One region of the Psychrosphaera haliotis genome, then DNA from elsewhere that is predicted to be linked to it. Evidence: predicted binding sites of a transcription regulator. Region 1 holds the regulator's gene; each other region holds the start of a gene.

Region 1 (11,041 bases):
CCACCAAGCATTAAATCTTGCTTCCATATCGCCACAACTCCGGCAATAAGGATGGCCCAAATAAGACCGTTTAGAAAGCCGATGGCGAGCTCTTTGCCTAGTAGCCATCTTGAGTTTGATTCGCTGACATGGCCCATTGCCATACCACGAATAACTAGCGTTAAAGTTTGACTACCGGCAACGCCACCCATGCTAGGCACGATAGTATTTAGCACGGCGAGAAAAGCTAACTCATCGAGAGTACTCTCAAATAAACTCGATACAAACGCAGCCAACAACGCGGTGAATAAGTTAACGCCTAACCAAAGCGAGCGCTTTCTGGTACTGTCTAAAACCGGTGCAAATGTATCGGCTTCATCATCAAGACCTGCCATGCTCAACATTGAGTGCTCAGCGTCTTCACGAATAATATCAACCACGTCATCAATGGTAATACGGCCTAGCAATAAGCCATTTTCGTCAATAACTGGGGCTGTCATCCAGTCATATCGTTCAAATAATGTGGCGACCTCAGACTCCTGCATCGATGCTGGGATGACCTCAAAGTCTGTTTCCATTACTTCCGAAATGAGTTTACTCGGATTAGAGGTCACTAGCGCTGATAATGACACCTCACCAATAAAGTGATCTTGCTTGTCTACAACGTACAAATAATCTGTATTTTCTGGGAGTGACTCTTTGAGGCGCAAATATCTTAGGATTACGTCAACCGTTACGTCAGGGCGAACCGTAACCGTATCGGTATTCATTAATGCGGCAGCTGAATCCTCTTCATAAGACATCACTCGTTCTGCACGCGCTTGGTCCTGTTTATCCATGCTTTTTAATACACGGCGATAAACAGCGTCTGGCATACTCCGTAAAACTTCTGAGAAGTCATCATCATCAAGGTTGGTAGCGGCTTCAGCAACACGCTCTGGCTCCATTGCTCGTAATATTGGGTTACGAACCTCTTCAGATAACTCTTCTAGAATCTCACCTTGAATGCTGCTGTCGATAAGTTGCCAAATAACAGTACGACTTTTAGGCGGTGAGGAGTGTAATAACAGAGCAATGTCATTTGCAGCCATAGAATCAAGCATATTCCGGACACGAACAAACATACCGTCACTGATAGCGGTATTTAGTTCATTAATTGGAATTGTGTATTCTTGTTCTAATAATTCAGGCATATCAAAATCAAAGGTTTCTGTTGTTTACCTTGCGCGTAAGTCTAACTTAGATTGCCATTTTATGATAGTAACTGGTTGTTTTACTGGCAAGATAAGAGGTTATTCAGACTCATCAAAGCGGTTGCTTACAAGTTCACAAATTGCGTTTAGTGCTTGTTCTTCGTCTTCGCCGTCCGCTGTGATTGTTACTTCTTTGCCTTGATTACTTGCTAACATGAGCAAAGCCATTACGCTGTCAGCACTTGCCGTTTTTTCACCTTGTTGAACTTGTACTTTGGCTTTAAATTGAAGTGCCAACTGAGCCATTTTGGTGGCAGCTCTAGCATGTAATCCAAGTTTGTTTTGGATAGTGATAGTGCGCGATAACATGACTAAGCCTTATAGCTGTTCTAAATAACGACTCATTTCACGGTGTCGAGTTTTGATATTTTTGCCGCGAGAACGGAACTGCTCAGCGAGGGTTTCTGCAATGTATACGGAGCGGTGTTTTCCACCTGTACAGCCTATAGCTATTGTTAAGTAGCTTCTATTATTGCGCTCTAAATGAGGCAACCAAGTGGACATAAAGTTATTAATTTGAAAAACAAATTTATTCACCAATGGTTGGCTGGAAAAGAAGTCTTTAACGGGTAAGTCTAATCCGGTTAAAGCGCGTAATTCAGGTTCCCAGTGCGGGTTAGGTAAAAATCGTGCATCAAAAACAAAATCAATGTCGTTTGGAACGCCGTATTTGAAACCAAAGGATTCAAAGGTTATAACCAGTTCTTTATCAGATTTACCTAATATTTTTTCTCTTACCATTTCGGTAAGTTGATGCACGTTCAAATCTGAGGTGTCTATGTACAAGTCGGCTCTAGAAGACAAGCCATCTAATAATTTACTTTCTTGGGCGATGGCATCAGGTAATGAAGCGTCGCCTTTGGTAAGAGGGTGTAGTCGTCGAGTTTCGCTATAACGACGAATAAGTACTTCATCTTTGGCATCGATATAAAGAACCGTGGTTTTTACACCTTTAGGTAAGAAGTCCAAATTATCCATTAACTCTTGTTCAGAGCTTGGTAAGTTTCGAACATCAATGCTTACAGCAACTTGTGGGTAATTTTGTGATAACGAATGCGATAGAGCAGGCAGTAAGTCTACTGGCAGATTGTCAACGCAGTAGTAACCTAAGTCTTCAAGTACTCTAAGTACTACCGTCTTCCCTGAGCCTGAACGGCCACTAACTATAAATATATGCATGATTAAGCAGCTTCAATTACGTTGTATAAGTCGTTATCTGTTTCGGCACTTCTAATTCGTTTCAGCATATCTTTGTTATCAAAGATTTCTGCAATAGACGCAAGCGTTTGAAGATGCACATCACATTGATCTTCAGGCACTAATAGTGCAAAAAATACGTCTACTGGGCGATTATCAATCGCGTCGTAATTTATTCCAGGGTGACTAACCAATAATACCGCGACTGGTTCACCTTTTGGGGTGATTTTTCCATGAGGAATGGCTACACCATTTCCTATTCCTGTACTTCCTAGTTTTTCGCGATTCATTAGACTCGCCAATATATCTGTGCAAGTTAGATCAGGTAACTTAGTACTAGCAATCTCGGCAATATGCTCTAGGATCTTTTTCTTGCTTTGGCAGTCTGCCAGCACTTTTGTGCAGTCAGGTTGCAGAAGTAACTTTACATTCATGGTTTTATTTTACTGCTATTTTCTTTTGATCTTATCTCAAAAGATGGATTAAAAGTACCGTCCTTGGCACTTTAATTTTAATGAGAGAAGTTAGTGTCGAATTAACTTTTCTTTATGCTTAATAACTTGACGATCAAGTTTATCAATTAATGAGTCAATAGCAGCATACATATCTGTATGCTCCGATGTAGCAAAGAGCTCTCCACCGTTAACATGCATGGTCGCTTCTGCTTTTTGGCTTAGCTTTTCAACGTCTAAAATCACATGGACGTTGTTAATGTGGTCAAAATGACGCTGTAACTTTGCAAATTTCGTATCAACATACTCTTTTAAAGACTCTGTTGCATCGACATGACGACAAGTTAAATTAATTTGCATATGCACTTCCTTCTTAATTGATAAAATGGGTGTATTACACCAATCGTTTTCTCTGGTTTGAAGGGGGAATGTTTAACGACTCCCGGTATTTTGCGATAGTTCTTCTGGCTACTTGGATGCCCTGTTCGGCCAGAATATCGGCAATCTTACTGTCACTTAACGGTTTTACTTGGTTTTCAGCGGCAACTAACTTTCTAATTAAAGCTCTAATTGCGGTTGATGAACATTCACCACCATTTTCGGTGCTAACGTGGCTAGAGAAGAAGTACTTTAATTCAAAGATTCCTCTGGGAGTGTGCATGAATTTTTGTGTTGTCACACGTGATATTGTGGACTCATGCATATCAACCATTTCTGCTACATCGTTTAGAACCATTGGCTTCATAGCTTCTGGACCATATTCAAAAAAGGCTTGTTGCTGCTGTACTATACAATTTGATACCTTCAATAAAGTGTCGTTTCTGCTTTCTAAACTTTTAATAAACCATTTTGCTTCTTGTAAGTGTGAACGAACAAATTGAGCATCAGAGCTATTAGTTGAAGTTTTAGACAGTGAAGCGTACTGTTCGTTCACTTTAATTTTAGGCATAGAATTGGGATTTAGCTCTACTAACCAACGACCTTTTTTCTTAATTACGCTAACATCTGGAATTACATAGTCAATTTCATCTTTAATAACTAAGCTAGCAGGGTTTGGGTTCAGAGACTGAATGAGCTCTAAGGCTTCTTTTAAGTCATTTTCTTTTAATTTTGTTTTACGGAGAATGGTACGGTAATCGCGATTAGCCAGTAGGTCGATATTCTCGGCAATTAAATCAATAGCTTCCTGTCTAAAAGGCGTATCAATACTATATTGTTGCAACTGAACAAGTAGGCATTCTTGCAAGCCTCGGGTAGCAACACCAATAGGATCAAAGTGTTGGATACGCTTTAATACGGCCTCTACTTCTTCAATTTCAACATCTTCAATATCTACAGACTCTACGATGTCTTCTGTTGATACGGTCAAAAAGCCTTTATCATCGATGGCGTCAATAATCGCGGTAGCAATGGCTAAGTCATGTTCTGAAAAAGGAGAAAGATTAAGTTGCCACTTTAGATGGTCTTGAATATCCAGCGTTGTTTCACCCTGGTAAACGGTGTCTTCGCCTTCGTAGGCTGGGCCTGAGCTAGCAGGAGCCGCACTCATGTAATCGTCCCAACTAGAGTCAGTAGGGAGCTCGTCACCTATTGTTTGTTCTTGAATGTTTTCGTTGGTATCACGTTCATCTTTGGTCCATTCAATTTCATCGTCATTTGAATTAGATGCGGCTTCATTTTCATGGCGGTCGTGATTGTCTTTAGGGAGTTCAATATGCTCAACAGAACCATGCTCCTCGTCATTTTCTAACAAGGGGTTGCTGTCCAAGGCTTCTTGGATTTCTTGTTGCAGTTCTAACGACGACAATTGCAACAAACGAATTGCTTGTTGTAATTGAGGGGTCATAGTTAACTGCTGACCCATTTTAAGTTGTAGTGTTGGTCTCATTTGATCCCAGTAAAGTACTGACTAAAATAAACTTATTTGTACTAACAAAATATCAAAGTTTGAACTGGTCACCAAGATAAACTTTCTTCACAATGTCACTTTCTAGTACCTGTGAAGGAGTTCCTTCGGCAATTAGCTCCCCATGACTTACGATATAGGCTTTTTCACAGACATCAAGTGTTTCACGGACATTATGGTCAGTAATAAGAACACCTATTCCCTTTGCAGTTAATTGTTGGATTATTTTTTTGATATCTATCACCGAGATAGGATCAACACCTGCAAAAGGTTCGTCTAAAAGAATAATTTTTGGATCTGCCGCTAAAGCACGTGCAATCTCTACCCTGCGACGTTCACCGCCAGATAAGGCCATACCAAGGCTGTCCCGTATATGATCGATATGAAACTCCGCAATAAGATCATCTAACAAGTCTGCTTGCTGGTTAGCATCAATGTCTTTGCGCATTTCTAGAACTGACATGATGTTTTGTGAAACCGTAAGCTTTTTAAATATCGAAGACTCTTGTGGAAGATAACCGATACCTTTACGAGCTCTTACGTGCATAGGCTCATGACTTAAATCGTTTTCGTCGAGTTGGATAACGCCTTTATCATTTGGTACAAGACCTACAATCATATAAAACGTGGTTGTTTTGCCTGCGCCATTAGGTCCTAGTAAACCCACAACTTGTCCGGCTTCAACCGACAGGCTTACATCTTTAACAACTTGTCTACTTTTATAAGATTTGGCTAAATGCTTGGCCACCAACTTGGTCATATTAGGTTTTCTCTACTTAGTTATTTGGCTGTGTTTTTTTTGTTTTAATAGTCGTTGTTACACGGCCACCTGTTGATTTATCGCCGTCTGCTTTAACTCGCTGAGCATTTAAATCAAAGACAATATTGCCACTTTCAACAATTGAGCTGCCTTGCTTATATTTAGCTTCGCCGTTTAGCTCCAAAACTCGATCGTTAATCATATATACAATTTCGTTAGAACTCGCTTCTAATAACTCACTGGCAGGATCGTCCTGAATAAATTTGGCCGGTTTACCTTTGGCTATTAACTTTTCTCCTACGCCATCTTTAGTGATGACAAAAAGCTCGTCCGCAGTAATAGTTAAGCTACCTTGCTGAATTTTCACGTTGCCACTAAAAAACATAGTGTTATTTTTGTAATCTAGATCTTGGTTTTCAGAGTCGATAACAAGGTCATCATTAGCGATGGCCATTTGACAGATTAGTAATAGTGAAGCTAAAAAAATAGTTAAAACCTTAGTCATCCTGATTTCCTTTTAAGATTGTTCTTACATGCTTTGTTAAAGTTACTCGCTCGGCTTTTAAATCAGCACGCAAGCCTTTGCCTTCAATAGTCGTTTTTTCGCCGCGAATAATAATAGGCTTATCGGTAACCACGAGCTGAGAGTCTAAATCAATTTCAATATACTCAGTTTCAATACTAGTCACTAGTTTATTATCATTAAGCTGGAACATAGTAACGTCATTTTCTAGTGTTAGCCGGCCATCTTGAACACTTCCCGTCATTGCCGCTAAACGCCAAAAGGGTTTGTCGTCTTGGTAAATTATAAACTCTGGCTGCTCAAAATACGTAAGTGCAAGCTGAGCATAATGTTCCATTTTCTGTGAAAAAACTTCCTGTTTTAATTTACCTTCAACATTAAACATTTCTTGATGTAAGAGTGTAGCGGTAAAGTCCGGTATTAATACAGGCTCATCACTATCATCAAATTCATTTAGTGTATTAAAAGCAGGTAACCACAGATATAAACTAATACCTATGAAAATTAAAATTATGACGAGTTTAGTTCTCATTAACTGCTCGCACCCTCAAAGTGACTGGTGATGTAGTCTTCGCCTTGTTGCGCCATAATGATTAAATCTGTTAACTCTCTTACCGCACCTTTGCCACCAGGAGTTTGCGTAACGTAATGCGATATTTCTTTTACAAAGGGATGTCCATCGGTAACTGAAACGGCAAAGCCAACTTTTTTCATAACAGGAACGTCTGGAAAATCGTCACCAATAAAGGCTACTTCATGGGCCTCTACCGATAAGTCAGCACAGAGTTGCTCAAAGCCAATGAGTTTCGTTTCCATACCTTGATAAATATGTTTCACGCCAAGGCTGTTCATTCGATTTTCTACAATTTTAGAATTTCTTCCTGTGATAACCGCAACCTGACATCCCGTGTTCATGAGTGCTTTTAATCCAAAACCGTCTTTAGTATTGAATGCTTTTAGTTCTTCGCCATTATTGCCCATATAAACAGAGCCATCGGAAAAAATACCGTCGATATCACAAATCAGAAGCTTTATTGCTTTCGCTCTATCTACAACATCGCTTGGTAAAGGTTGGTACCATTGACTAAATCTTTGCATTAGATAACTCCAGCCTTTAATAAGTCATGCATGTTTAAGGCGCCAACAGGTTTATTTTGTTCATCAACAACAAATAAACAACTGATTTTTTTAGACTCCATTAAAGTCAACGTTTCCGCGGCAAGTATGTTTGCCGTCGTCACCACTGAGCTTAACGTCATTACTTTTGTAATATTAAGGTCTGTTCTAAATTCTGCGTGATCTAACCAACGACGTAAATCACCGTCGGTAAATATTCCAATCAATTCTTGGTTTGCATTGACTACACCTGTCATCCCTAAACCTTTTGCGGACATTTCTATAATTGCTTCTTTTAATGTCGCTTTTTCGCTGACCATTGGAATTCGGTCATGGGTATGCATTATGTCCTTGTTTGTTAATAATAGTTTTCGGCCTAGCGCTCCACCTGGATGGCTAAGTGCAAAATCTTCAGCGGTGAAACCTCTTGCTTCGAGCAAGGATACCGCTAATGCGTCACCTAATACTAGACTAGCCGTAGTTGAAGCAGTAGGAGCTAAACCAAGCGGACAAGCTTCTTCTTCAACACCTGAGTATAAATGAACATTGCTGTTTTGAGCTAAAGTGGATTCAGAGTTACCTGTCATAGATATAATCACGCAACCGTAGCGTTTTAACACAGGTAATAAAGTAACAATCTCTCCTGTCTCACCACTATTTGATAATGCTAAAACAACGTCTTCTTTTGTGAACATGCCAAGGTCACCGTGGCTTGCTTCACCCGGGTGTACGTAAAATGCAGGTGTTCCTGTACTTGCTAGAGTAGCGGCAATTTTATTGGCTATGTGGCCAGACTTTCCCATGCCAGTCACAATAACGCGACCTTTACAGGCTAAAATTGCATTACATGCTGATACAAAGTCGTTGTTACAAGAGCTTGCTAAGTTTTCAATCGCTGTTTTTTCAATAGCAATTACTTTTAAGGCAGACGCTATAAGTGAATTCATTTTTACCTCATTAAATTATGCAAATAGCACAAATTGATAGCCGATAAATGCGCTTAACAAGATAGCACCTTCAATACGGTTTATTTGACGTTTTCTTTGAGCAAAGCTCATGGCCATAACCAGAAGCATTATAGTCGCGGCTATCATTACAAATATATCTCGTGATGCGGCTGATGGGTCAATTACACTAGGATTGATGACCGCTCCAATACCTAAAACAGCTAGAATATTAAAAATATTAGAACCAATGATATTGCCAATAGCCATATCATCTTCACCTTTAAGCACGCTGGCAACGCTGGCGGCGAGTTCTGGTAAGCTTGTACCAATAGCAATTATCGTAAGTCCTATTACAAGTTCGCTTATTCCAAAGTGTTGGGCAATTATGACCGCTGAGTCTACTAAAAAGTGTGAACTTAATGGCAACATTATTAGGCCCGCAACAACCCAAAATATTGCATTTTTGGTCGGTAAGTTATCAGGAATTTCACTCTCGGTTTCAGCCAGTAGGAGATCGGTTTCCCCGTCCTTTTTGCTTTTAGACAAAAAGATTAAATAACCAATAAAGCCAAAGAATAAAGCAAGTAATACAAAACCTTCTACTAACGATAAATAGTTGTCAGCCAATACCCACCAGGCCAATAATGTAAAACCGAGTAGAATTGGCATTTCTCTGTAGAGTGTTGATGAAGATACAAAAAGTGGACGCACGAGAGTTGTAACGCCAAGGACCAATAATATATTGGTTATATTTGATCCCAATGCATTGCCGACTGATGTATCCGTAGCGCCTTTTAAAGCCGCATTGGCAGAAACCATAATTTCTGGCGCTGATGATCCCATCGCAACAATAGTTAAGCCTATTATAAGCGGAGATATTCCTAAATTCTTTGCCAGCCCAGAAGCACCATAGACAAATTTGTCGGCACCCCAGACTAATACTGCGAATGACAAAAGAAGAATAATTGAAGCAATTAGCATGATAGAAAAACTTAACAAATGTTGAATAAATATTGGTGTTATTGTGGCTTTAGTCGCTTAAGAAAGCAAAATATATTGCTGTTTTGGATTATACTTAGTCAATTCTTAATCAATTTACTCGCCTGATGTAAACGTAAGTGAATATTAATAATTTTTAACATTTCAAGCGTAGCTAATTTTGTAATTAATGAATACAATGGCCAGTCTATAAAAATATCATTAATTTACGCGGAGACACGGTGACTAAAAATTTGTCTGATTCTATTCACCAACAAGAGGCGTTGGTGGAATTAAAAAACGTAACGTTTTCGCGAGGCGACCGCGTAATTTACGATGATATCTCGTTAAAATTTCCAAAAGGCAAGATCACTGCAATAATGGGCCCCAGTGGTATCGGTAAAACAACCATGCTACGTCTTATTGGTGGTCAGCTAATGCCTGACACTGGCGACATCCTTGTTGCTGGTAGTAATATTCCTAAATTATCGCGTTCAGCCCTATATAAAGTTCGCGAAAAAATGAGCATGTTATTTCAAAGTGGTGCCTTGTTTACCGATATGACGGTATTTGACAACGTGGCTTTTCCAATACGTGAACATACCACTTTGCCAGAAGATGTTGTGCGGACTATGGTATTACTTAAACTAGAAGCGGTTGGTTTACGTGGTGCCCGCGATTTAATGCCTGCAGAATTATCGGGCGGTATGGCAAGAAGAGCCGCATTAGCGCGTTCAATTGCACTAGACCCAGACTTGATTATGTTTGACGAACCCTTTGTTGGCCAAGACCCAATATCAATGGGTGTTCTAGTTCGATTAATAAGAGATTTAAATTCTTCATTAAACTTAACCAGTATTATAGTGTCACATGATGTGAAAGAAGTGATGGAAATTGCTGATTACTTATACATTATGGCGGACAAACGAGTTATTGGTCACGGTACAACTGAAGAGTTGTTAGAAAGTGACTCTGAATTAGTCCAACAATTTTTACGCGGTGAAGCCGATGGACCAGTACCATTTCACTTTGCGGCAGATTCATTGCAACAAGATATTATGATGGGATCTAAATGAAAGCCTTACAGTCGTTAGGAAAAAACACCATTGAAAAAATGGCGTCTATTGGAAGGGCAACAGCCTTATTAATAGGTGCGATTTTTGGGCGTTTTAACATATTTAAGGCGTTTCCATTATTTATTAAGCAAATATATGTAGTTGGCGTTCAATCGCTCATTATAATTTTGGTATCTGGTTTATTTATTGGCATGGTACTAGCCCTACAAGGTTATACGGTTTTAATTGATTACGGGGCAGAAGACAGCTTAGGTCCAATGGTATCACTAGCCCTGTTAAGAGAGTTAGGTCCAGTAGTGACGGCACTATTATTTGCTGGTCGTGCGGGCTCTGCGTTAACCGCTGAAATTGGTTTAATGAAAGCGACTGAACAGTTAACATCGCTTGAAATGATGGCGGTAGACCCAATTAAGCGTGTTGTTGCACCAAGATTTTGGGCTGGTGTCTTTAGCATGCCAATTCTTGCTTTACTATTTTCCTCTGTGGGAATCCTAGGCGGACACTTAGTTGGTGTTGAATGGCTTGGCGTTGATCATGGAAGCTTTTGGTCAATCATGCAAGCGAGCGTAGACTTCCAAGATGACGTTTTAAATGGCGTAATTAAAAGTGTTGTATTTGCATTTGTTGTAACTTGGATTGCATTATATAGAGGTTATGACGCGGTACCTACTTCAGAAGGAATTAGCCAAGCAACCACACAAACTGTTGTGCAAGCTTCGTTAGCCGTTCTAGGTTTAGATTTTGTATTAACTGCCGTAATGTTCGGTAGCTAATTTAAGGAAAGATGATGACATCAAAAAAAGTAGAAGTATTAGTTGGTTTTTTTGTCGCGTTAGGTATCGCTGCAATTATAT
Region 2 (11,041 bases), 510 kb from region 1:
ATCGTTCTCGCCACTAAGCTGGTTAACTATGATGTCTGCTAAACCAACACTGCCTTGTTCTGACATATCATTAGCTAACTGAGAGTCATACATGTCTCGAAAAAATTTAGTAGTGTTAGAGTGCATTGGGTTGCCCTCTTCGAATACTGCATTCGCTTGACGCATTGATTTAAGCATCATACCAATGAAAATGGACTCAAAATGTTGAGCAGCTTTATGAAGCGCTTCTTTATTGCCAGGATCCATTTTAGATTTGGACTTCAACTCTTGAAGACCAATCAGATCAAGCGCATTACTCGAGTTTCCAATATTATTCATTGTCGTTTTTTTGACACTTTTATGCGTCAACTCAGCTATTAAATTAATAATATTGAGTGTATTTCAAGTCTTGTGCCAAGAGCTTTAATACATGAATAAAAGAGTTATTGAGTTTTAGATGTGATGTTACTGATTGTTGGGAGGTTTGATTTGGACTAAATTGGCTTTTACTTGACTGACTTTTTCTAGGCTGGCTTTTACTAGATTGGCTTTTACTCGAGTGAGCAATTGCCCGATGAGCCGATGTACTGATTCGACTCATCATTGGGCGACTGGCATATGAACTCCTAGTGAATCATTGTGAAGAACTTAGATAATTCCTCTTTCAACTCACCAGTTATATCACCTACAAAACATACTTTTGCACCATTTGGAACACGTGCAAATACGGTTTCAATTTGCTCAGCAATATTTTTTTCAGTGTTAATAAAGTCAGCGAAATACTCAGCTTCTGGCATTTCTTTGATATTCGTTAACGCTTCAAATGCTGCTAATCCAACAGGCGTAAATTGAATCTCATTGTTTTCAATTACTCCACCTGATAAACAACAAAATATTTGCTTATCGCCAAACGCAACTTCATACACGTGGTATTGAAGATCATGCGCCTCGTTAATATCTAACATCTCCAGGATAGCCTGGTTTGTTTCTTTATTTGCAGTTACGTCACTTAGCAATACTTGTGAAAATGCCATCGTGTTATTCCTTCTATATATTAAATTAAAAGTTAAATCACAACCAATTGACCATCAATCGCTCCAGCTTGCTTTAATGCCTCTAATATAGCCATTAAATCGCCAGGCGCTGCGCCCACTTGGTTTATGGCGCGTACTAAATCATCAAGATTCGCACCAGGGTCAAAAACAAACGCTCGAGTATCATCTCTTGCGACATCTATTATTGTTTGATTTGTTACAACTGTTTGGCCATTGGCCAATGGATTAGGTTGATCAACTTGCTGATTCTCAGCGATGGTTACCGTTAGGCTACCGTGCGTAATTGCCGCAGGTTTTAAACGAACATCTTTACCTATAACGATAGTGCCAGTTCTAGAGTTGACAATAATTTTGGCACTTGTACTCGCTGGCTGAAACTCTAAGTTTTCAATTGCTGATAAGTAGGCAACACGTTGTGAAATATCTCTTGGCGCAATAACACGCACTGATACTGAATCCATTGGCTTTGCCGTGTTTGGACCTACTAGGTTGTTGATCGTATCTGCTAAACGTTTTGCCGACGTGAAATCTGGTTCATTTAAGTTGAAGGTAATATGGTCACCATTTCCAAAAGGCGTTGGTACTGAACGTTCAACTGTAGCGCCATTAGGAATTCGCCCAACGGTTGGTGTATTGATAACAACTTGAGAACCATCAAGACCTTCAACACCTAAACCACCTACTACAAGTGATCCTTGCGCTACGGCATAAATGTTACCGTCTGCACCTTTCAAAAATGTTTGAATAAGCGTGCCACCTCTAAGGCTGCCTGCACTACCTATTGAGGAAACGGTAATATCGATGTTCTGACCTGGCTTTGAAAACGCAGGCAATTCAGCATGGACTGCAACGGCCGCTACGTTTTTAATTTTTGGCTTTAAACTCGCTGGAAGTTGAATGCCAAAGTTGCCAAGCATTGCTTTAAAACTTTGCTCGGTAAATGTTGTTTGCTCTCCGGTACCCGGCAAACCAACTACTAAGCCATATCCAACCAATTGGTTTGAGCGAATGCCTTGTACAGTAGACACATCTTTAATACGAACAGCATTAACGCTTGAACTAAAAATGAGGCTAGTGCAGATTAAAACTGCTAATAAAATTTTCATATGTAACTCCTAAAATGGCCACATCGAACTCATGAAAAACTGAGATAACCAACCCGTTTCTTGAGCTTCTGCCAAAGAGCCTTTGCCGCTATAAGATATGCGAGCATTCGCCACGCGAGTAGATTCAACTGTGTTATCTGATGAAACATCTTCTGATCTAACAATACCGGTTAGTCTAATAAACTCTTGCCCAGTGTTTAGCGTTAACCACTTTTCACCTCTAATTATTAAATTACCGTTTGGTAAGACTCTCAAAACATGAACCGTAATTTGACCATTCAAGCTGTTACTTTGGTCCGACTTTGCATCACCTTTAAACGTACTATCTGACTCAATGCCCATTTCCAAGGTATTACCACCAATAGTCGGCGCTAATCCGTTTAGACCTACAAGTGGCGACAAACTAGCATCGGTCTCTTTTTTAGTTTCTGTTTTTGCCGTCTTTGAAGCCTGCGTATTTTCCATCAACATGACGGTGATAATGTCACCAACTCGTCTAGCTTTAGTGTCTGAATAAAGCCCATTTGACCAACCACTATGGTATAGGCTCCCTGTCGCAACTACTTCTTCAGAAGGTATTTCTGGCATGATGGGAGCAAAAAATGGATCTTCCTCCACCACATCGTGATTCACTGCACAACCACTTAACAAGCCAATACCACCAACAAGAGACAAAACTCTTAAAACATCCTTTGTAGATTGATTTATTTGATTTAGCGAATTCGATATGTTCATAATCTGACTCCAAACATCTACCAGTTATAATTGCTGCGTAATAAAGCTAAGCATCTGATCAACAGACGAAATTACTTTTGAGTTCATTTCATAAACACGCTGACTTTCAATCATGTTTACAAGTTCTTCAGTTACATTAACGTTAGACGTTTCAAGAGCGCCCTGAACAACAATTCCTAGACCATTGATTCCTGGGTTACCCTGAACAGGAGCTCCGCTTACACCAGTTTCTGTAAATAGGTTTTGACCAATTGGCTCTAAACCAGCCGGATTAATGAAGTCACTGATAGTGAGCTGTCCGATTGCAACGCCGGCTCCCTGCCCCGGAATTTGAACCGTTACTTCACCTTGCTGTGAAATGGTTATGGACTTCGCCTCTGCAGGCACGTTCATTTCAGGTTGCAGCGCAAAACCAGCACCTGAAGTAACAATCCGACCATTTTCGTCTAACGAAAATTGACCATTACGTGTATAGGCCAATGTTCCATCTGGACGTTGAATTTCAAAAAAGCCATCGCCTTGAATCATAAAATCTAGGCTATTGTCTGTTGTCGACATGTTACCTTGAGAGAAGTTCTTTTGCGTTGCTACAACTTTAGTACCTGCGCCTAACATTAAACCATTCGGTAATTCGGTATCCTGAGATGAACGACCACCTGGTTGATTAATGTTTTGGTATAACAAATCTTCAAATACCGCTCTGCTTTTTTTGAAGCCAACGGTACTGGCATTCGCTAGGTTATTCGAGATAACTGCGATATCTGTTTGTTGGGCATCTAAGCCGGTTTTACTTATCCAAAGTGCGGGATGCATAGCCGCCTCCTCAATTAATTCTAATTAAACAACTCGTAATAATGAATCTTCAGTTCTATCTATATCTTCTGCCGTCTTCATCATTTTCACCTGCATTTCATATTGACGTTGATGTGAAATCATCGACACCATTTCTTCTACAGGGTTAACATTACTCATTTCTAAGGCACCACTAACAATCCTGATATTTGGCGAGGCTTCGCAAAAACCGCAGAGCTCATTTGACAGAACGGCGTCTTTTGAACGAAATAAACCATCTAAACCTTTCGTTAAATCATTGTCATTTGGTGGTTCTATTACTTTTAATCGGTCAACAACTTCTAAGAAGTTTGCCGGAGCTCCTTGAGGGCGCACAGTAACGCTGCCATCAGGTCCTATCTCAACTTTTTCGACAGGCACAGGCAAAACTATGGGGCCGCCTTCACCTAAGATCGGTGTACCTTTAGCGGTCGTCAATAATCCGTCACGGGTGATTTGTAGATTACCTTCACGGGTATAGGCTTCTTCTCCGTTCTGATCTTGAACGGCTAGCCAACCTCGACCCGATATAGCAATATCTAAGTCTCTACCCGTAGTTGCTATGGGACCGTGATGCATCTTTGAACCCGGTCTTTCTTCCATAGCAAAAACTCGAGTAGGAAGACCGTCTCCAAAGGCTTGCATTGAACGTTGTTGTTCAAAGTCAGCACGAAAGCCTGCCGTTTTAGCATTGGCTAAATTGTTGGCGTTCATAGAAACACCAATCAGGTTTTGCTTTGCACCCGACATGGATACATATAGGAGCTTATCCATTTTTGCCTCCGTCAATTGCTCGACGATTAAAATTACTTAACCAATAAAAGCATTAATCGTGCCACTGATAAAAAGTTCTTTTATAACAGTAACTAAATGGAGATTTAGATATTGAGGGATCTTGATATTTGGAGCTTCGGACGTTTGGGGATTTAGAGATTTGTAGGTTGGGTAAAAGGTACTACTTTACTAAAACGAATCGTTAAGCAGTTTTTGTTTGTTTCTGCATCGCTATCAGTAATTCAGCTTCAGCGCGTGATATTTCACACTCTTGAATGACTTCTTCTAATTCCGCACCTAACTCAATCATCTTTTTAGCGCGAGTATAGAGTGGGTTAGGTTCGTGATTTTGCTCCAACATCAATATTTTGTTGCTCAGCTCTGTAATCACATCTAATTGTTGCTGTTGATTTGTTTGTAACTGAGAAATAAGTTGTTGTAGGTATTCTTTGTGTTGTTCGGACTTTGAATGCAGTAGCTGCGTGCTATCGAGCTTTTGTTTGATTTGCTTAAGAGACTCACCTTGCAAGCTAAAAACACTGTTTAATTGTTGAAATTCTTTTGTATGACTTGCGGATTGTTGACGATGGCGTGAAAAAAGAACCAGTATTGCAATTACACAACATACTAGTACCCCAGATAATACTCCTATCCACACCATCATTACTACTCTCTACTAAAACTGCTAGATGTCTGAGATTTCATCCCACTCTTCATCTGTCATTAACTTATTCAAGTCTACCAAGATAAGAAGCTCGCCACTGCGATTACTTACACCTTGGATAAACTTAGCACTTTCATCTGTACCTACATTTGGTGCGCTATCAATTTCTGATGTTTTTAGGTAAACAACTTCTGCAACGCTATCAACTAGAATACCGATTACTTGCTTGTCTGACTCAATAATAACAATTCTTGAATTATCACTTACTTCGCCATTAGACAAACCAAACCTAGCTCGGGTATCAATTACCGTTACAACGTTACCACGAAGATTTATGATGCCTAAAACGTATTCTGGGGCACCTGGTACAGGAGCTATTTCTGTATAGCGCAATACTTCTTGAACTTGCATTACGTTAATACCATAAGTTTCGTCTTCTAAACGAAATGTAACCCACTGCAACACTTCGTCGTTGCCATCTGTTAGTTTACTAACTGGGGCTCTTTCTTCACTCATGTGAGCAACTCCTAAATTGAATAACTTTATTCTTGACGTGCATTAATGCCTTTATTAAGCATGGCAACTAAATCATCGACATGCAATAAAGCACACATTTTTTCTTTTATCGTTCCTAGTAACCAAGGTCTTTTTCCTGGTTGAGAGCGCCATTTAACATCATCTGGCTTTATATACTCTGTTGTAACCAATTTTTCCGCGGCTAAACCCCAGTTACTTTCACCCAACATGATTAAATATTTATAATCAGGTTTGGTTTGAAGTGAGTCGTATTTTTCTGGCATTACCCATTTGGCCGACTCAACTACATTAATTTTTTTCTCGCGATTGACCATTACACCTAAAAACCAATCCGGCTTTCCAAACAAACTGGTCACATCTTCTAAGTTGTGAATACCACCTAACTCGTGCAACGGTACCGCTAATGATAGACCTGCCACCTCAAAAAATAGTGCTTGAAATGGCTCTTCAATTTTATCTATCGATTTTGTAGCAACAGTAGTTTCTAGTTTTTCTTCAGCTTCAACCTGAACGTTAGTTTCAACTTCAGCCTCGGTATACGTTTCTAAGTCTGTAACCGTTTCAGGAACCGTTGTTGTTTCAGTTGAGGTTTCAGTGACTGCGGAAACCTTTTCTTCAACTATTGGTTCTACTGCTACTGCTTGTTCTTCTTTTAACGCCAATGCTTCTGCGGCTTCTTGCTGCTGTATACTTACTGCTAGTAAAAGTTGTTCTAAAGAATTAACTTCTGGCTCAGGTTCTTTTACTGGCAAAGTCTTATCGGCAACAATTGCGCGTTCAATAGGTTTTAGTTTTAGTTTATTTTTCTCAGGCAAATCTTCAACATTACTAAAATCTTGTTTAATTTTAGCACTGTATTTAGATTCTGCGAGGCTATCTGCAGAGGAGTTTTGAACATTTTTTGATTGTTCGATCGTTTCTGACGATTCTTTATTATTATGCTCCAGATTTTCACTTTCATCAGTTAACAACTGATCTAAGTAATCCTTCATCACATTTTCACTGGCAAACATATACTCAGCTATTCTCTAATTGTTTTAATAGTTCTTGATAGGCGAAAACGCCGCGAGAATTTTTGTTGTAGATAGGTAATGGTGTCCGTTCCATACTTGCAGTCCTAAAATTAGTATCAATAGGGATAACTCCCTGCCAAACTTTATTAGCATACATATGATTAAGTTCTTTGTATGCAACTTTAGATGCTTTCGTTCTTTTGTCATACATGGTTGGAATAATACACACATCATACTCTTTCGACTGCGATGCTTGTATCAACTCCATTGTTCGATACATCCGTTCTAAGCCTTTTAAGGCCATACACTCTGTTTGTACCGGAATTAGTACCTTATTACAAGCCGCGAGGGCGTTTACCATCAACACACCTAAAATAGGAGGGCAATCAATTAAAATGTGATCGTAATGAGATGCAAACTTATCTAAAGCCTTTTTGATAATTAATCCCATGCCCGACTTTTTACTTAAAACGCCATCCAAAGTCGCCATGGCCATAGTCGCTGGTAAGATATCTAAATTTTCAACGGGGGATTGCCAAGTACACTTATCCCAATAAGATTGGTCCATACTCTCTGAACGAGTAAAAACGTCGTAGACACCGAACTCCAGCTGCTCTGAATCAAGACCAAAGTAGTAGGTCAATGACGCATGTGGATCGGTATCAATCATCAACACTTTTTTGCCTTGTTGAGCCAAAATAGCTCCTAAGGTAATTACTGTTGTTGTTTTACCCACTCCGCCCTTTTGGTTGGCAACCGTCCAAACTTTCATCCTACAACCTATTCATTTCCATCGTTATCTGATTTTTGCTCATTCTCCGCCTCTTGTCGAGTGGTGATTCTGATTCCACCCCCAGGAAGCTGAATTACACGCAATTCATTACCGTCTGCGGTCTCATTTGGAAACTTATCTGCGATATTTTGCTGCAGCTGTTCTTTGTTTGGTTCTTCAGGCCGCGGTTGTAAATAGGAATATTTAGAAAGCGCAATTACAACTCTTCTGTTTCTAGCACGCCCTTCTGCAGTTTCATTACTTGCAATAGGGTCATTTGGCCCGTTAGCCTTAATACTTAATCTGTCTTTCACTATGCCAAATTGCTCTAAAAGATTTGTTATGACTGCGGCTCGAGCTGCAGATAGCTCCCAGTTTGAAGAAAATATCTCATTGTTAATGGGCAGATCGTCAGTAAAGCCTCTAACCTCAACATAGTTGTTAACTTGAGCTAGCGAATTAGCCACTTCTTGAATTATAGGGAGTGCTTGTGGGTTCGCAGAAGCGCTACCCGATGCGAATAAAACACCACTTGATAATTCAATTGTTAACCAATCATCATTCACTTTAAGCTTTGCGTCACCCGTATCGGCAACGTCAATTAATGCGGTTTGTAAATCTTGTTTTAACGCTTGAAGTGGGTTGCCTAGCTTTTTATTCTCGGACTCATTTATCAACAAGTCTTGGTCAACAAGTTCAGGGCCTTTTTCAGGGTTTAAAGAATTACCATCAAAGACGTCTTGCTGGGCTATTTGATTTGTCAAAATGCCGTCACCAGCTGTGCCTTTTCCCTTGTCGCCTGTTATGTGAAATATTTGTCCTAAAGATTGGGAGAGTGTATCGAAAGACTTTTCTTTGACGATAGATAAAGCATAAAGCACAACAAATAATGCAAACATTAGTGTCATGTAATCTGCATACGAGACTAACCAACGATCAAGGTTGTCTTGCTGCCTCGCTCTTAAGCGCTTACTAATTCTGGCCATTTCCCCGTCCTCAAACTGCGACGCGTGAATAAGCTTCTAACTTGCGCTCAATACTATTAGGGTTTTCACCATTGGCAGCACACAAAAGCCCTTCCACAATCATTTCTCGATATAAAACTTCATTGTCGATTTGAGATTGCAATTTTTGAGCCACTGGAATGAAAAATAAATTTGCACCACCAACACCATATATAGTTGCGACAAATGCCGTTGCGATGCCATGTCCGAGTGCTGATGGGTCGTCGATATTTGCCATCGCTTGAATAAGACCAAGTACAGCACCTATGATTCCGATAGTTGGGCTATAACCGCCTAGTGCGTCGTATATTCTTGCTGAACGATACTGCCTATCACTATCTAGTTCTATATCTAACTCTAAAGACGTTCTAAGTACATCACTCTCTACACCATCTACCAGCAGTCCTAACCCTTTTCTAACAAAAGGGTCGTCATTTTCATTAATGCCATCTTCAAGTGCCAAAAAGCCTTTTTGACGAGATACATCTGCCCAGTGAGCAATCATATGCTGAGCATACTTAAAGTCCAGGGGCTTTTTATGCCAAACATTGCCAAACATTTTTAAACCTTGCACAAAATAAGTTGACGGTGTTTGTAACATTACCGCTCCAAACGACCCTCCTATGACAATTATGAATGCAGGAAAATGAAAAAGGGCCGATATTCCGCCCCCTTCAATTGCATAGCCACCTATTACCGCAACCAATGCTAAAACTACGCCTGATATTGCTAACCTATCCACCGGAAATCTCCTTTAAAATTGCAGAACCAATTTTGTCTAATGCAAAATTTTGCTCCGCAATTCCGGCTACGGTTACTGCTTGCGGCATGCCATAAACAACACTGGTTTCTTCATCTTGGGCCCAAATAGTTGCGCCTCGTTGCTTCAACATCCTGCAACCTTCGCGCCCATCTGCACCCATTCCAGTTAAAATTATGCCTAAAACCTCTCCACCATAGGTTTTTGCTGCGCTGCCGAAGGATAAATCCACGCTTGGTTTGTACGTCAGGCGTTCTGAATCATCGTCTCTGATTACAAGATTTGCCTTACCGGCACGTCCTTCTAACAACATTTGTTTGCCGCCCGGCGCCAAATAAGCATGGCCGGCCCTCAAAATGTCACCCGTTTTGGCTTCTGAGACTGAGATATTGCACTGTGAGTCTAAACGCGCAGCGAAGGCAGGAGTAAAAGCTGCTGGCATATGTTGCACAATAACAATTGGTAAAGGGAAATTAGCCGGTATTTTCGATAATACTGTTTGTAAAGCGACTGGCCCTCCCGTAGAAGTACCAATTGCCAACAATTTATATTCTTTGCCTGACGCCCGAAAAGACGTTCTACGAGTAGGTATACTTGAAACCGCTGGTGCTGGAGCAGTCTGCCTAGTTCTACTTTGAATTCTAGATAACGAAGATGCTGTTTCAGCTCTTTGTTCTGACGGGCTTTTTCGTAACGTTCTACTGGATTCAATTGTTGTGGCTCGAGGAACAGGGACTTCTCGAGGTGTTCTTCTCGCAGACTTCTTTTTACCAAGTTGTAAAACTCTGTCTTGGAGTAATTGAATACCCTCTGTTTTATTCTTAGCTATATCTTCAAATCGTTTTGGCAAAAAGTCTAATGCACCGGCTTCTAGAGCATTAAGTGTCGCTTTTGCACCATCGTGCGTTAATGAGGAGAACATTATAATTGGAGTTGGTGTAGACGCCATAATCTGAGCAACAGCAGTAATGCCATCCATTACTGGCATCTCTATATCCATTGTGACTACATCAGGCTTTAAAAGTGCGGTTTGGGAAATCGCATCCTTTCCGTTTGATGCATCTCCTATAACTTCCAGTTCCGTATGGGCGTTTAGAATTTCAGTTACTCGGCGTCTGAAAAACGCCGAGTCATCTACTACAAGAACTTTTATGGTCATTATTATTTTATTATTTAAACCTTAGGTTTGAGCGTTTCGCATAGTGCTTAAGCAAGTTAGGTACGTCAAAGATCAGTGCAATGCCACCATCTGAAGTTATTGTTGCACCTGCCATTCCTGGCGTACCTTGTAACATTGCGTCAAGCGGTTTGATAACAACCTCTTCCTGCCCTATTAGCGAGTCAACTACAAAACCCACCTGCTGAACACCAATCTGTATAACAACTACATGCCCTTTGTTCTGGCTTCGGTTTTCACCATTTTTAGAAGATTTAATTAGCCAATCCTCTAGATAGAACAATGGAATTGCTTTGTTTCTGACAATAACAGTTTGTTGACCATCAACTATATTAGTTTTTGTTAAATCTAAATGAATAATTTCATTAACTGTAGATAGAGGCAATGCAAATATAAGCTCACCTACGACCACCATCAACGTTGGAAGTATAGCTAACGTTAGTGGTACTTTAATCTCTAACGTCGTTCCTTTACCTAGTTCCGAGTTAATCTCTACTGAGCCATTAAGCTGGGTGATCTTAGTTTTAACTACGTCCATCCCTACGCCACGGCCGGATATATCCGAAATTTCTTCTTTTGTAGAAAAACCAGGTGCAAAAATTAAACTGTATGCTTCTTTATCTGAAAGACGTTG
Region 3 (11,041 bases), on a different contig from region 1:
ATTTGGCGTGTCTACGCAGCAGCAAGTAGTTTTAACCGTGGCAGAACCAGCAGGTCAAGACGACTTAGGCAATGACTCAAACGAAAGCTCAAGCGGTGGCTCAAGTATGTCTCTAAATTGGCTGTATTTAAGCCTGTTATTGATATTTACTCGCAGAACAAGAAACTATTTGCTTAAACATTAAGCAATCAATAACATTGAGGTAAATCAGGGAGTGACAAGCAATTTAACTTTGCTTATACTTCCTGAGCTTCATTAAGCCCCCTTAGCTCAGTTGGTTAGAGCATCCGACTCATAATCGGCAGGTCCCCTGTTCAAGTCAGGGAGGGGGCACCATTTTAAAAGACTCTTCCGGTAAGTATCTACTTACAAAAATATTCGCAACGCCCTTCAGAACTAAAATTACCGATATGCATGACTTGGAACCATACTGATATTGTATTGATATGCTTCAATGTGTGACCCGCTGCGTTTTTGAAATAAAGCCTATTGATTGCTTTCAGCAGCAAACGTTGTTTTAAAGTACTTGTGCTCAATATCCTTTAATCTTGCTGGATCATTGAGTACGTCACCTAAGGTATTTATCAAAAAATCGTAGTTGGTATAGTCACTTTCAACGGTAAGTAGCTTACGGATCCAACTCCACATCTTCTCTTTTCCGATCTCGCGTTCCAACATTATCCAGTTTATAGAGCCAAAGGTGTAAACATACAAATTCCGATTTCCATAGTCGGCCGAGGTGTTGATTTCACTGATTGGCGTCAGCTTTACGTTTGCTAATTCTGTTAGTTTTTTCGCTATGATCGCTTGGTAGGCGTCTTCTCCAATTAAATCCTCTGTTACTTTCAGTGATAGATATTCTGAAAACGATTCGGATATCATATCGCCTAGCTCAGAATTGAATTTTCTATAGGTACCAAAGTAGTAGTGCGCGAATTCATGGGCGAAAAATGGTTTAAACCAGTCGGTTGTTTTGTCATTGATAAGGTCTGCTAAGCCATTTTCCATATGAGCTATATAGACGATGGAAGGGTAGGCAACAAAAAGCCAACCGTTCTTTTTAGACGTGGGTGTTGTGTGGATAAAAACGATCTTTTCACCGTAAGGGAGGTTTAGCTTTTTTTGGTAATAGCGTTCGAATGAGGCGCTTACTTTTCCAAATTTTGTCATTTGGTTGGGGGACAGCCTTGAGTTTAAAAAGTAGCTTCCATTGCGTTGCGCAATATCAAAATCACCAGCAAATAACATTAATTGCTGAGCTTTGTTGCTGCTAAAAGTTCCAGACGTACCTTTAACAGGTGCACTTCCGTTTACGTGGATTGACTGGCAGTCTGCACATTTTACTTCGATGTCATATACTAAAGAGTCAAACCTAATATCTTTATCAATATCGTATAATACCGGATACCAGGCAGCTTGCATTCCATCCGCCCTTACTGTTTTGCCGTTAAAGGCGATATTTCCTTTCCAGTCTCCGTAGTCGCTCGCTTTTGTCATGTCTGATATGACTGGAAACTTTCCCGTATATTTAAATGTTAGGGAAGAGGGTAAAAATTTTCCTTTACCTGTTTTGTCAGGCAGGTAATACCCAAAGCTTTCATACGAATATTCATTGTTGTAGTCTTTTTGATAACTGTAATTAAAGCCATCGTCTTTATCTCTGAAGTACTGGATATTTAACCCTGAATTAATAAAAATATAGTAGTTTTTTATTTTGGGGATGTTGCTCAGTGTGAAGTTTGCGTCGATTGTTCCGTGTGTCACGGATAGAGTTAACGTGCCTGATAGCTTTGGGGGTTTGGCTGATACTATCGTGGAAAAGAGTGCAAATATAAACAGTATGGCGTATTTCATAAACGTCCTTGCTTTGACTAATTGTCCTTACAATACATCAATGTATCGTTAAATGTAATCAGAGCCGACGATAACAGCCAGCTCAGTTAGGGGCGCTATTTACCGTGTTTCTTTTTGGTTCCGACAACACGTCGTGCAATCGCTAACAAGTTCGGTGAAATGTCTTTGGCACCGTCTTTTATAAGTTTGCTTACGTCGCTTGATGCAAATAATGCTGTTGGCGCTGAATCCGTTTTGATACATTGATACATGTGTTATGCCAAGTCCGTTTACGGTAATATACGGGCGTGCTGCGTATGCAAAAAATCAATAAAATAACGAAGGTCTCATAAAAATTCATGAAAATTAATATATTGAACATTGTCTTGGTAACTCTAACTCTTGGGTTAACCAACGTGTCTCAAGCAGATGTCATCCCATTAGAGGACTGGTGGTTGCAGGCTGATAATGCTGGCGGATTGCGCCAAAATATCGATTCGCCAGATATGTATTTTGCGGTAGCCCAAACGCCGTTATGGTTACCATACATGAATTATGAAATTATGGAGGGTTATCACTGGGCAACCTATGCCGAAGCATCATCCATGTTAACGTCAAATTCCCTCTCTACACGTGTACATACCTATTTTAATCAAGAAGGTTGGTCTGGGTATTATTTTCAAGGCGTTAATCGTTATTTTTTCCGATACGCCGATAGCAATATTAATGGCAAATACAAACATGCTGGTAACTATGTAAACCACAATGACACACTTTCGAACTTCAACCAAAGTAACTTTGCTGGTCTGATATTGATTAAAGATGAGTTTGTTGAGCCGGTTTCGGAGCCAGCTACTATCGCGGTATTTGCATTAGGGTTGGTTGGTTTGGTAATACGAAGACGCAGAGCACGCACATAACCAAATACGAGAATGCTCTGCCAAAATTACTGATGATTGCGGTTTATGTGACCGCTTATCTATCCAGTCGCCACGTTGGACGTTCAAGCTTGATGTCTTTACCAACCGCTTTGATGATCAGAGGCACTAGGCGTTCTTGATCTGGGCCAACGAGTGAGAAAACATGGCCATTGATGTCGTTTCGACTAATGACATTTTGCTCTTCAGGCGCCGAGCTAAAGTTAGACTTGTTCTCATCAACAATTTGCTTAGACAACGTTTGTTGCATTTCTTTGGTCGCCATCGCTTTTTTCGTAGCTAGCTTATTAGTTTTGGTTCTTGCTGTACGACCTACTCTGTGAAGATAGTCGTTATTGTTAACTGGTAAATCGAAGTTAACCACATAATACAAGTCGTCAATATCGATACCACGCGAAACAATGTCGGTTGCCACTAGGTAGTTAAACTCGCCTGTTTTAAAACCTTCTAGTCGTTGCTGACGCTTTTTCTGTGAAATATCGTTATGGATACCCGTTGTTACAAAACCTTGCTCATTAAGTAACTTATTGAGGTAATTCACTTCGTGTTTGCTATGAGCAAAAATCAATACGCGCGCGCTGTCTAGGCGTTTTAACAAGGCATATAAATGCTCGTGTTTCTCTTCACGACGTACGCGATACATAGTATGAACAATCTGATCGAGAGCAGGTTGAATGTCACCGCCTTTAATCAGTTTCACGCGATTTTGGTACTCTTTACTAAATTTGTTAAGTGCTTTTGAATCCGTAGCCGAAAACAGAACTTTTTGCGCCTTAGCAGGCATTAACGCCATCATATGTTTAAGTTCGCTATGAATGCCCATGCTAACTAAACGGTCTGCTTCATCCATTACAAAAAACTGAATTTTTTCAAGTGATATGGTTTTGGCTTTTAGCATGTCCATTAAGCGTTTTGGTGTTGCGACTAAAATGTCGGTTCCGCGCTTAAAACGATTAGCTTGCGATTGCATTCTAACGCCGCCAAAAATACTAATAGTACGAAGGCCAAGATCTTTACCATATAAGCCAATCGACTCTTCTACTTGCAAGGCCAGCTCACGAGTTGGCACCAAGAACAATGCTCGGATAGGTCTGACTTGCTCTGCGCTGTAATCAACCTGACTTAACTCTTGTAAAATCGGCAATAAATAAGCCGCCGTTTTGCCCGTTCCTGTTGGTGCAATCGCATAGGTGTCTGTACCTGATAGAACAGCGCCAATAGCTTTTTCTTGGATATAAGTAGGCTTACTATACCCTAGTGTTTTAGTGTTTTTTTGAAGGGTTTTGTTAAGTCCGAGTTTTGCGAAAGATGCCATGATGCTCAATTGTTGACGAATAATGCTTTTATTATACCTCAAGTCTGCCGATTTGGTGTGCAAATTGCGCACGTAAATTTTATGCCCCATGATTTACTTAACCAGACACGCTTGAATAGCGACTGAAACGAAGTTTGTAACGGTACAACTCACTCCCAACCTTGTTACAAACAAATAACCAACACTTAAACACAATTAAGCGTTAAATTATTGATCTTGTGTTGTTTTTCGGTACTATCACGTCGCTAAAAATGGACTTTTAAGGCATCTACTTTTGGCTTTTCTTTTTTTTGCCCAGCAACTACGGAGCTAGTATGAACTTCATACCAAAAGCTATTGCGATTTTATTGATTGCAGTTTCAAGCTTTTCTTCTAATGCAGATATTATTCCTGCAGACTTTTTAAACACTAATGATCAACTAATCACGGTTGATACAGAAACCGGCATTGGCGCAAAAGACGCTAACGCAAATGCAACGTTATTACGCAGTATGTTGGGCACTATTACGAGTTCAACTTACAATCAAACGTATGGTATTACCGATACCTTGATATCTAGTAGATACGAAATAGTTTCTGTTGCCACTAAAGTTTTCAACGAAGACTATGAAGTTCAGTTAAGTAGAAGTGTCGGCATTGAAGGCTCACACCTAAAAGATTTCTACGGTCACGCACTAATTATAGATATGGCTAATGCACTATTTGTAACCAACGACGTGCCAGAACCTGCACCTTGGTTGTTATTGATGTCGGGCATGATTGTCATTGCAGCAAGAAAAGCCTACAAGCGTTAGCGCGTAATTAGCTTAATGAGATGGTTATAGGCCATCTCATTCACACTGTCAGCATTTTTTACATAAAACACCTCGACACGCCTAATAGAAACCCAACTCATTGTATTATATAGTTTTTACTAACAGGCACGTTTTTTGTATGTTTTTCAAACATATAACTAAATAATAATAACAATATCCCAGGATAACCACATGACATCAAAGTTGCTAAAAATCGGACTTACCTCACTGATTTTACTTTTTACTAGTATTGCCAACGCGAGCGTAATTACAGACCCACTTGAAGATAAGATTGTAACGGTCAATAATTTAGATTGGGTTTGGGCGTCACCATGTGCAGGTCGTTGTTCGCAATTGGTAAGTAATTGGGAATACGCGGGCGGATTGTACACAGATACATTAAATACTCAGTTGGACGTATCAATCTGGCGTTTTGCGAACCAATTTGAGTGGGCTATGGTTCCTGCGCCTGCTTTATTTCAGAACCCAGACAAATGTGCGTCATCAGCATTTGATGCAACATATAGCCATTGTGACTTTTCCGACAGACGAGTAAGCGAAATTGATTTTTCAGTTGCTGAGACTATGCTAGTGCGCACCAACAATGTCAGTAGTAACGTAAATGCTGTTTCAGAGCCATCAACATTAGCGTTATTTGGTCTTACTATCTTAGGGTTAGCATCACGCAGATTAAAAAAGCAAGCGTAGTTAAAACTGCTTTTTAAATTAATGCTCGGCGTTAATTTAAATTAAAGAAAACACCAACCATCACCGTTGGTGTTTTTTTTGTTTAACGAGGATCATTTAAGTTACTTTTTTCGTCTGTAAAAAAGTTAGGACTTCCTTCAAACAAGTCTTTGTCCATTTCCCTATTAAATTGTTTTGCATCCATGTCAAACTGGCTAAATCCTAAATGAGTTAGTTTATATACTTCGGTATACGCATCGTTCACTATATCAAAAAGACCACGCATGGCTTTCTCCTCGGGCTTTGCTTATCAAGTTAATAGTTACAACTTAAGTGATACTTCTACTAATAAACTAAGAAAGAAACATACCAGTTTGTTTAAAATTTGTAGTGCTCTGTTTTACAAAGAGTTGTTGTTTTTAGTTGGTTTTGGAATCGTTTGTTTTTGCACCAATTTGATCAGTGATGCACTGTTGTAGCGCCAAAAAGTGATTTATTGCTACGTGTTTTCAGTTAGCTCCTGTTAGGGTAGGAAAAAAGTTTCCCGTTTTCGCATCCAAATCACAGTTAGATACGTTACGGAGATAACACATAACAGTAGGTCAAATATGGAACATGATGAATTATTGCCTCTTCTCAGTGCGACTGCGAAAGGTGACAAAAAGGCATTTGCGGAATTGTATAGTGCAACCAGTGGAAAGTTATATGCTATCAGCCTGAAAATGCTAAAAAATACCGCTCAAGCAGAAGAAGCTTTGCAAGATGCTTTTATTAAAATTTGGCATAACGCCAGTGATTATCAGTCAAACAAAGGCGTGGTTATCTCATGGATGATCAGCATTGTTCGGTATCGTAGTTTAGATTTAATTAGACACAATAAAGTGAGAAAAGAGCAAGAGTTTACTAATGAGCATAGCGCTGATTTAGAAAGCGTTGAAGTTAACGATGAAACTGACTTAACCATTGAGTATGAATCGGGCAACGACAATAAGTTAGTAGACTGTATCGAACAATTAGATCAGCAGCAGCGCCAAGCTATTCATTTAGCTTATTACAAAGGCCTAACTCATTCTGAGTTAGTTGATCACGTGTCATCACCTCTAGGTACTGTAAAAAGTTGGATTAGACGTGGCTTACAACAATTACAAAGGTGTTTAACGTTATGAATTATGAAAATCAAAAACTCATAGACATGTTGGCAGCAGAGTATGTGTTGGGAACGTTAGTGGGTTCAGCGCGAGATCGCTATTCAAGACTTATGTTAACGTCAAACCGAGCTCGTGAAGCAACTTGGAAATGGGAGCAACATTTAAATCGGCTAGCGAGCTCAATTGAAGCCGTTGCACCAGATCAACAAGTTTGGGAAAAAATTAGTCAGCGTATTGATAATAATGTTGTTGCTCTGAATATCCAAACCCGCGCCAGTAATGATGAAGACAATAAGCCTGAAGAAGCAGTGAAAAAGCCGAAAAGCAGACTCTTGCAAGCTTGGTCATTGGCTGCCACGGTTGCCTGTATTGCCCTTGCTGCTATTGTTTGGCAATCTAAAACGCCATTGCCTATTGATACATTTGAAAGTAGTCAGTTAGCGGTCTTTAAAAATGAATCTAAAGCGCCATTGTGGTTAGTGGATGTTCAAGACCAAAACTTAATTGTTAGGGCGAGCTCATCACTTGAAGCTAGAACCGACAAAGATTACGAATTATGGATGATATTGAAAGGCCAAGACGCGCCAGTTTCATTAGGCTTATTGCCTAAAGATGGTATGAAAACATTGTTGAAGAACAGCCAGTTTAATGCGCAAGATATTGCATTATTAGCGGTCAGTTTGGAGCCTTTAGGTGGCTCACCGACTGGTTCACCTACTGAAGTTCTTTATACGACCGACCTAATTGTGCTTTAAAGCACAGAACATTCACCTACGTTGGTTAATTAAACAAGGTCCGTTTTACAAAGCCAGGCTTGAAATAGAGTCTGGTTTTTTTATGCCTAACAATTAGTTTCATTTATTTTTCACTATTCTGCATCCAGTTTGAAACCTTACGCGTTTTCTTCATGACTTCTTAATAAAACAAAGGATAAAGTCATGAAATTGTTAACTCCATCTTTAGTCGCTCTGGCTGTATGCAGTACTCTTTTCAGCACGGCAAGTGATGCCTCGAGTCATAGAGAAGCACCAAACATTGCTCGATTTGCAGCATTAGACTCAACAGATTTTTACGCATTTAATAGTTACGAAGAAGGTCGTGGTGAATATGTCACATTAATCGCAAACTATATCCCTCTTCAAGACGCTTACGGTGGTCCAAATTATTTTGCGATGGATCCCGACGCTACATACAGCATACATATAGACAGCGATGGCGACGCCATTGAAGATATGACCTTCGCATTTAATTTTAAAAGTATGCTAGCGCAAGACAATGAAGGTATTGCTCTTACCGTTGGTCCTGAAGGTAATCAAAGAACCGTCGCAGTACCTTTAAAGAATATTGGTGGCATCGCGCCTGGTAACAACGCCGCAGTAAATTTTAGCGAAAGCTACTCAGTGTCTGTTATTACCGGTCCACAGCGCACTGGTACAAAAACCATGCTAACAAACCCAATGACCAATACTAATGATTTTGGTAAGCCATTGGATTATGTAGGTAATAAAACATTCTCATCAATGGAGAACTACCAAGCCTACGCCGACCAATTTGTCTATCAAGTGTCTATTCCTGGTTGTGACAGCATGGCAAAAGTATTTGTTGGTCAACGTAAAGACCCATTTGTTGTAAACCTAGGTAAAACGTTTGACTTGGTGAACTATGTTCCAGTTGAAGGTGACAGCGCTCCAGGCGCCGGTGATGGCGAAGGTTTTCCTGGTGGGATTACGCAAGATGATAGCAATGATGACTTAGCGGATAAAAACGTAACCTCTATTGCAGTTGAAGTTCCAAAAGCCTGCGTAACAGGTGAAGGCAATGGCACTATTGGCACATGGACAACGGCGAGTCTACCTCAGGCACGTATTTTAAATCCAAACGCGACTTTTGAAAAACCAAGTGTAAGTGGTGGCGCATTAACTCAAGTGTCACGTTTAGGTAACCCTCTAGTAAACGAGTTAGTTATTGGTTTAAAAGACAAAGATTCGTTTTCTTCATCTCACCCACAAAATGACGGTCAGTTCATCGACTACGTTACTCACCCATCATTACCAGAGCTTCTAAACATTCTGTTTAAAGACGCAGTAAATACAACGTTAGGCACAAACATGGAAACGTTAGCACCAACTAACTTCCCACGTAACGACTTAGTTACTGCCTTTTTAACTGGCTTCCCTGGTGTTAACCAGCAAGCAACAGTAACAGGTGCAGAAATGCTTCGTTTAAATACAGGTATCGCGGCTACAGCTCAAGCAGATCAATCTGCATTTGGTGTTGCGGGTAATGACTTAGCAGGATTCCCAAATGGTCGTAGACCTGGTGATGACGTTGTAGATATCGCACTTCGTGTTGTTATGGGTCGCTTATGTCACCCAGTTCCAGTGAATGGCACTGATACAGACTTAGGCTTATGTGCTCCGGAAGATGCAAATACAGGTTTAGTTCCATTTACTGATGGCGCCCCTCTAGATGCAACTATGATGGACGCGTCGTTTCCATATTTAGCAACGCCTCTTGCGGGTTCAAAATAGGAGACACCAATATGAATAATACTTTATTCAAGCTGAGTGTGATTGCCTCTGTGCTACTTCTAACGGCATGTAACGACAGCAAAAATGAAAGACCAGAAATTAACTATAAACCACAGGCTATCAATGCAAATGTGATTACTCAAACAGAAGTCGTTATCACCGACATGCTAAATGCGTATGACCAAAATAATGAGCCTCTTACGTTTACCCTCGTTACTGAACCAAAGTTTGGAACGGTAGTTATTGCCGAAAGTGGTAATTATACCTACACACCAAACTTAGAGGTGACGGGTGCAGATAGCTTTGAATTTGTTGTTTCAGATGGTGTTAACCAATCTGATATCGGCATGGTGAATATCACAATTGAAGCGCTGAACGTTGATTTTGCGACTCAGGTTAGCAAAGCCTTTAGTCAAAGTCCTTCGGACATGCCACTTAGTGTAAATGGCCGACATTACCTTAACACTGAAGTTGAAACGGATTTTGATGAGTTGCTTGTCGATTTTTAAGTTCTTTATTTAAAAAATCGAGTTCACTTTAAATAGCCAAGGACGGCTCTTTTTAATCAACACAGTTTAAACAAAGGACAAATTATGAAGACATTAGCGACGGTTCTTATGCTGACAATTAGCGTTTCTGCTAGTGCCGAGTCTCATATTCCCAAACCGGACTATGTGGTTTCAAAAACGACAATTCATTATTACAAAAACCTATCTATTTTTGAGTTAGAGAAGCTAGTTTTACGCAGTCAAAACGTTGGCGAAACAGAAGTTAACCAAGGGTTTCTTAAAACCGAGTTAGCCAAACGATATCAAGACAAACCCACCGCAAAAGTAGGTTATTTGTATGCACGAGTATTACAAAGAGAACACCTATTTGACGATGCAATCGAAGTTATTGATAACGTTTTAGAAACTGCTCCCAACGATGTTAATTCACGGTTATTAAAGGCAAACATGTTACAAGTAAAAGGTAAGTTTGACTCTGCGAAGACGGAGTGTTTGAGATTATTAGGTTTAGCTAGTGTAGAAACAGTAAGCACTTGCGCTCTTGATGCGGAAAGTCAAAATGGAAAATTGGAAGCCAGTTATAAGAGCTTGTTATCCATCTCAAGTGACAAACCAACAAGCCAAGCAACACAGCATGTTTTAGCTGAAATGGCTTTTAGACTAAACCAACCACAACAAACTCTTAAGCACCTATCTCAAGTTAACTTAGATGAAGCGCCCGTGAGTATTTTGGTTTTATGGTCTGATGCACAACTTGAGTTAACAAATTACAGACCCGTTATAGACACTATTGGAAACTTAGTCTCAGAAGCTAATAATCTAGAAGATGCTTTACTACTTAGACTTGCTCAAGCGGAAAAACAAGATAAAAAGACCCGAGCTACTCGCTGGCAAACTTTATTGTCGAAACGTATTGAGCTGAGAGAACGTCGCCAAGATAACTTTCACGCAGCTGACCTCGCCTTGTACTATTTAACGGTTGAAGACAACAGTGATAAAGCCTTGTATTGGGCCACAATTAATTGGCAACAAGCAAAACTTGAGTCTGACAAAACGCTACTTGCTAAAGCAAGCGCAAGGTTCAAGGAGTTAGAAAATGAGTAACTTAAAAAGCACGTTCACCTTAATATTCGTTCTTCTATTTGCTACCTTTTCATCTTTTGGCCACCAGCTTAGCACCAGTTATCTCACAGTAACGTCAGAATCTGAGTCTGCACAAAACTTGTTGGGCGAATGGCAGGTTGAAATAAAAGACTTAGAACAAGTCATCGACTTCGATATAAACA

What was found. Region 1 encodes sigma-54, which starts transcription at its own class of promoters, with help from an activator protein. Its sites were predicted from a motif close to GTTGGCACGNNNNTNGNNT; they were not measured.
Region 2: the regulator sigma-54 is predicted to act here: its motif matches at 4,528-4,546, upstream of flgF (flagellar basal-body rod protein FlgF).
Region 3: the regulator sigma-54 is predicted to act here: its motif matches at 5,003-5,021, upstream of ABD009_RS12710 (PEP-CTERM sorting domain-containing protein).

Annotation. Positions count from the first base shown of each region.
Region 1 is NZ_BAAAFQ010000004.1:682,012-693,052, reverse strand. It holds gene mgtE (magnesium transporter) at 1-1,172, opposite strand, end outside; gene ABD009_RS05700 (HPr family phosphocarrier protein) at 1,272-1,541, opposite strand; gene rapZ (RNase adapter RapZ) at 1,551-2,411, opposite strand; gene ABD009_RS05690 (PTS sugar transporter subunit IIA) at 2,414-2,863, opposite strand; gene hpf (ribosome hibernation promoting factor) at 2,954-3,241, opposite strand; gene ABD009_RS05680 (RNA polymerase factor sigma-54) at 3,276-4,769, opposite strand; gene lptB (LPS export ABC transporter ATP-binding protein) at 4,822-5,547, opposite strand; gene lptA (lipopolysaccharide transport periplasmic protein LptA) at 5,564-6,052, opposite strand; gene lptC (LPS export ABC transporter periplasmic protein LptC) at 6,045-6,602, opposite strand; gene kdsC (3-deoxy-manno-octulosonate-8-phosphatase KdsC) at 6,602-7,168, opposite strand; gene ABD009_RS05655 (KpsF/GutQ family sugar-phosphate isomerase) at 7,168-8,133, opposite strand; gene ABD009_RS05650 (calcium/sodium antiporter) at 8,149-9,114, opposite strand; gene mlaF (phospholipid ABC transporter ATP-binding protein MlaF) at 9,354-10,187, shown strand; gene mlaE (lipid asymmetry maintenance ABC transporter permease subunit MlaE) at 10,184-10,960, shown strand; gene mlaD (outer membrane lipid asymmetry maintenance protein MlaD) at 10,975-11,041, shown strand, end outside.
Region 2 is NZ_BAAAFQ010000004.1:170,365-181,405, forward strand. It holds gene flgJ (flagellar assembly peptidoglycan hydrolase FlgJ) at 1-318, opposite strand, end outside; gene ABD009_RS03430 (hypothetical protein) at 606-1,013, opposite strand; gene ABD009_RS03435 (flagellar basal body P-ring protein FlgI) at 1,046-2,140, opposite strand; gene flgH (flagellar basal body L-ring protein FlgH) at 2,150-2,875, opposite strand; gene flgG (flagellar basal-body rod protein FlgG) at 2,900-3,688, opposite strand; gene flgF (flagellar basal-body rod protein FlgF) at 3,713-4,480, opposite strand; gene ABD009_RS03455 (DUF2802 domain-containing protein) at 4,683-5,144, opposite strand; gene ABD009_RS03460 (chemotaxis protein CheW) at 5,166-5,660, opposite strand; gene ABD009_RS03465 (chemotaxis protein CheW) at 5,687-6,694, opposite strand; gene ABD009_RS03470 (ParA family protein) at 6,699-7,466, opposite strand; gene ABD009_RS03475 (OmpA family protein) at 7,475-8,452, opposite strand; gene ABD009_RS03480 (flagellar motor protein) at 8,463-9,212, opposite strand; gene ABD009_RS03485 (protein-glutamate methylesterase/protein-glutamine glutaminase) at 9,205-10,389, opposite strand; gene ABD009_RS03490 (chemotaxis protein CheA) at 10,400-11,041, opposite strand, start outside.
Region 3 is NZ_BAAAFQ010000010.1:112,752-123,792, forward strand. It holds gene ABD009_RS12675 (choice-of-anchor B family protein) at 1-184, shown strand, start outside; tRNA gene ABD009_RS12680 (tRNA-Ile) at 260-336, shown strand; gene ABD009_RS12685 (M1 aminopeptidase family protein) at 487-1,854, opposite strand; gene ABD009_RS12690 (hypothetical protein) at 1,950-2,105, opposite strand; gene ABD009_RS12695 (PEP-CTERM sorting domain-containing protein) at 2,193-2,753, shown strand; gene ABD009_RS12700 (DEAD/DEAH box helicase) at 2,809-4,158, opposite strand; gene ABD009_RS12705 (hypothetical protein) at 4,401-4,880, shown strand; gene ABD009_RS12710 (PEP-CTERM sorting domain-containing protein) at 5,073-5,588, shown strand; gene ABD009_RS12715 (hypothetical protein) at 5,671-5,853, opposite strand; gene ABD009_RS12720 (sigma-70 family RNA polymerase sigma factor) at 6,176-6,733, shown strand; gene ABD009_RS12725 (anti-sigma factor) at 6,730-7,470, shown strand; gene ABD009_RS12730 (DUF4331 domain-containing protein) at 7,654-9,246, shown strand; gene ABD009_RS12735 (Ig-like domain-containing protein) at 9,258-9,755, shown strand; gene ABD009_RS12740 (tetratricopeptide repeat protein) at 9,840-10,859, shown strand; gene ABD009_RS12745 (HupE/UreJ family protein) at 10,852-11,041, shown strand, end outside.